Regions from separate parts of the Pseudoalteromonas sp. BSi20311 genome, predicted to be linked through region 1. Evidence: predicted binding sites of a transcription regulator. Region 1 holds the regulator's gene; the other holds the start of a gene.
The links. Region 1 encodes LexA, which represses DNA repair genes until DNA is damaged. Its sites were predicted from a motif close to TACTGTATNNNNATACAGTA; they were not measured.
Positions count from the first base shown of each region.

Region 2: uvrD (DNA helicase II) is a predicted target of LexA. The motif match lies at 1,281-1,300, and genes of this name have one in related genera.

Region 1 covers NZ_BADU01000142.1:8,075-10,492, reverse strand. Annotated here, with positions in the region: gene P20311_RS14395 (hypothetical protein) at 128-508, shown strand; gene P20311_RS14390 (PaaI family thioesterase) at 510-953, opposite strand; gene lexA (transcriptional repressor LexA) at 1,142-1,759, shown strand; gene coxB (cytochrome c oxidase subunit II) at 2,234-2,418, shown strand, end outside.
Region 2 covers NZ_BADU01000002.1:3,932-6,349, reverse strand. Annotated here, with positions in the region: gene P20311_RS00135 (dUTP diphosphatase) at 1-90, opposite strand, end outside; gene P20311_RS00130 (YacL family protein) at 143-511, opposite strand; gene P20311_RS00125 (hypothetical protein) at 826-1,050, opposite strand; gene uvrD (DNA helicase II) at 1,365-2,418, shown strand, end outside.

The sequences.
Region 1 (2,418 bases):
TATTAACCGTTACTTTAATACTTGCAGCTTAATAAAGGAATTAAATAAATTATAAGCTGTTGATTTGGTATAAATGCAAAATTAGGTTAAAGTTTGCGGTGAAATTTAAGTGGGGTAACACAACTGTATGTCGGAAATTCAATTTTTAAATGTAGATCTAGAGCTTGAGTCAAAGCAAGATATTAGCGTATTAGTTGCTGATTTAAAAAAGGTCGCAACCATTTTACATTATGATAAAGACGAATACCGCCAACTGGCACGCATCGAAGTAGCTGGTGAAATAACCACACCCGATAAAGCAATTAATCATTTGTGTGAGTTAATCGAGTCGTGTTCACGCAATGCATTAAAGCAATGGTTAAGCTGTTCTCGCAGAACGTTTGATATGGGGTTTGAGTCGGGTACGTCGCCAAAATGTTTCAATCAGGCCTTGCATGCAGATACCTTGTTACGCATATCTGCAATTGGCGCAGGCATAGAAGTTACTATTTACCCTCTGGAAAAGTAATTTAACCTTTTCGCTCGACTACGGCTGCGGTCATTCTTGATACGCAGCAAAGCTCATTGCGGCTATTGGTTATTTTAATATCCCAAACCGAGCTGCGTTTACCTATATGATAAGCCCTTGCGGTAGCGGTTAATGTGCCGTTGCGTGACGCTTTTAAGTGGCTTGCGCTGATCTCTTGCCCAACACAATAAAATCGACTGAAATCAACCACAAAGTTAGCGGCATAACTTGCTACTGTTTCAGCAAGCACGACATTGGCACCACCATGCACTATACCCATTGGATTATGGTGCTCAGGTATGGCTGGCATAGTGGCGACTAAGTAGTCATCACCAATTTCACTGATTTCAATTCCCATGGTCTTCATGAGCGTGCCTTGGCCAGTGATCCCTTGATCTAATTGCTTACAAAACTCTAATGTAATTGGTTGGTGCCAAATACTCATGCTAGCTCCTTGGATAAGTAATTGAGAATTAATATGATAATGCGCTGCTAATAATTACATTTATTATTGCGGTTTTAAAGCATCTTATTGTTTAGCCATCATGACTTATAAGGTATTAATTTATATTTGCGATTTTTAAATAACTGTATATACTCACAGTTAATTGTACTGTATGGAAAACCAGTTGTATGCGACCATTAACAAAACGCCAAGCGCAAATACTCGAACTTATCAAAGTGTTTATTAAAGACACTGGTATGCCTCCTACACGTGCCGAAATTGCACAAACACTGGGTTTTAAAAGTGCAAATGCTGCAGAAGAACACTTAAAAGCACTGGCTAAAAAAGGTGTAATTAAAATGAAGCCGGGTGCGAGTCGCGGCATTCAGCTTGTTGAAGAAGAAGAGCCAGAGCAATTAGGCTTGCCTTTAATTGGTCGGGTTGCTGCGGGTGAGCCAATATTGGCGCAACAGCATGTTGAAAGCCACTGTAAAATTGACCCTTTAATGTTTAAACCTGCGGCCGATTTTTTACTGCGTGTTAACGGCATGAGTATGAAAGATATTGGTATTATGGATGGCGACTTACTCGCTGTACATAAAACTCAAGTGGCTGAAAATGGTCAGGTTATTGTTGCTCGAGTGGATGATGATGTTACGGTTAAACGCCTAGAAAAAGCCGGCAGAAAAGTATTACTGCATGCTGAAAATGACGAGTTTTCGGCCATTGAAGTCGACTTGGAAAATGAATCTTTCAATATTGAAGGCTTAGCGGTAGGTGTTATTCGTAACGCTGATTGGATGTGATAGTTAAGCATAACTTAGCGCTTAATATTAATTAGGCGCTGATTTTACTTGTATTATTTTTTATGGTGCTGCTTGTTAATCGCTTTTGTTATTGTAAATAACATCGCTAAATACTTATATATAAATAAATTTATCCTAATTATTTTTAAATCATAAAATTTTATATTTTTTCCGCTGTTATTCAAGCTACCCCTTACCACCCCTGACTCTTAGGTTAACTAACTCATTAGTGACTACTTTTTTGCTGCACTTTTTTAAGTAACCCCTTGTTTATTTTTCATACTCACCTTGCTTATTGTTTATTTTTTAACTAGTTATTAAAGAGCTGGAATAAAAATAACTCACAGCGTAGTCGTTTTGAGCACACACATTTAATAACTCCAGCACCCTTATAAAAAATAAAAATAACGAATGGGCGTTTAAGTAGTATGTCCCTTCGCTTTGCGTCAGCAATAGCATCAAAGGAGCCGTCACATGGGTAAGCTGAGTTCTTCCTTGTGGCTTATATTGTTAGTTTTTTCGCAAAATGTGCTTGCTAATAGCCAATATAATATGCGTAAAGGCGTAACTGATATAAGTAATAATGTATACCAACTACACATGACTATATTTTTAATATGTTGTGTGATTGGGGTGATCGTGTTTGCCATTATGTTTTG
Region 2 (2,418 bases), on a different contig from region 1:
GCCTTGACTAAACCATTGCTCATGTACTTTAGTATTCATGGCATTTTGCATTTCTAGCATAACAACTAGCTTGTTTAAATTCGCAGACATATTGGTTCCACTGTTGGATTTATAATTAGGGTAATAATACAGATAATATAACTTAACGACCAGCCGAAAACTCATGCCATGAGTTGATCAGGTCAACAAAGTCTTCAAAACCACAACCACTGCTTAAATCATTCTCTTCAAGCATTAATTCGTCATCTTGGTAGGCTAATATATCTTCGTTATCTTGATGCAGCGCATGCGCTTCAAATAACGCTTCATCTTTAGAAAGGATCAGGTCAATTTCTTGGCCTTTAAGTGTTAACGGTTCAAAGCTTGAACTCACCGAGCTAATAAGCGCCAGCACCATAGCCACTTTGTCTTTGCCTATTTCTTCGTTTAACCAACGGCCTATAATCGCATGCTCGCTGCTTATTTTAATTCTTAACCCACTAATAGGGTCGCGAATAAATTGGTATTCCATATACTTTTATTCCAGTACTGCTAATTACAACAGATTATAACCCAGTCAGTTATGAATAACGCAAGCCAGACACAAAAATAGCGCCATAAGGCGCTATTTAACCTGAACTCTGGTTAAGAGATTTACTAAAATATTGAATCAAAATGATATTTATGTTTGTTTTCTCTAGCCAGAGATTTTCAGTGAAAACAAGGCGAAATTACGCGTCAATAGCTAGTCTATTGCAAGTAAATTCAACGCAGTTAGCGCTCAAAATAGCTGCTTGAGATAGATTTATTATCCAGAGTTCAGGTTATTTAGTATCATCAATTTAGCTAACCGCCTGAGCGATAGCGGGCAGCGTCAATAATTGCCCATAAATGGAATACGGCTCCAATTACGGCTGGAACCACTAAAAACCATAATGCATAGCCGCCAAAAACCAAAATTGCAAACACCAGCGCAGCTAGAATACGCCCCTGCACCAGTTGCCCTAAACCGGGGAAAAAAATATTACATAGAGCGGCGATTACATTACCGCCAGAACCTTGTTCAGCCATACCAACCTCTGTAGTTTAATTAATTTTGTATTTGTACTTATTATTTATACTTACACACTTTATGCCAATTTATTAAGGCTTACAAATCATACAGTTAAATTATTACCAATTTATCACTTTAGTATTTTTTGCCAAATTTAGGTCAAATTAGCAATTTTAAATACATATTTTATTACTTGCTCTGTATATATTGGTATCAATACAGTAACTTAAATACCTATTTTATAAATAGCTGTTTATAAAAACAGTATTTTATTTAGCCTAACAAAAACACCTGTTATACTGCTCTCATTATTGATTAAAAAGGCGTAACGATGGACGTTTCAGAATTACTCGATGGCTTAAATGATAAACAACGCGATGCCGTTGCAGCGCCATTACAAAACATGCTGGTATTAGCAGGAGCAGGTTCAGGTAAAACTCGAGTATTGGTTCATCGTATTGCCTGGTTAATGCAAGTAGAGCAAGCCTCTGCCTACAGTATTTTTGCGGTAACCTTTACCAATAAAGCTGCTAAAGAGATGCGCTCAAGGGTTGAAGAAACTCTAAAGGCTCCTGTTGGCGGCATGTGGATTGGTACTTTCCATGGTTTATCGCACCGAATTTTACGTGCACATCACCGTGAAGCAAATTTACCCGAAGCCTTTCAAATTTTAGACTCTGACGATCAGCTTCGTATGATCAAGCGCTTATTAAAATCGATGAATATCGATGATAAAAAATGGCCTGCAAAACAATTTGGCTGGTACATAAGCGCTAAAAAAGATGAAGCTCTGCGCCCTAAAGATATTCAAGCATACGATATTAACGAGCAAATGATGCTGCGCGTTTACGCCGCCTATCAAGAAGCTTGCGATAGAGCTGGCCTAGTTGATTTTGCCGAAATATTACTACGTAGCTATGAGGTTCTTAAAAATAACCCAACTCTGCTTCGTCATTATCAGCAGCGCTTTGCGCACATGCTAGTAGACGAGTTTCAAGATACCAATACTATTCAGTATGCATGGTTAAAACTACTTGCGGGCGACACTAGTAGCATCATGATTGTAGGCGATGATGACCAAAGTATTTACGGTTGGCGTGGCGCTAAAATTGAAAATATCAAACGCTTTTTAACAGACTTTGACGCAGAGACAATTCGCCTTGAGCAAAACTATCGCTCGACTGCCACCATTCTTAAAGCGTCTAATGCACTTATACAGAATAACTCCGAGCGTATGGGTAAAAGCTTGTGGACTGACGGTAACGACGGCGAACCAATTTCTATTTATGCCGCCTTTAACGAGCTAGATGAAGCACGCTTTGTGAGTAGCAAATTACGCAGCTGGCTAAATGCCGGAAATGCGCTACAAGATGCGGCTATTTTGT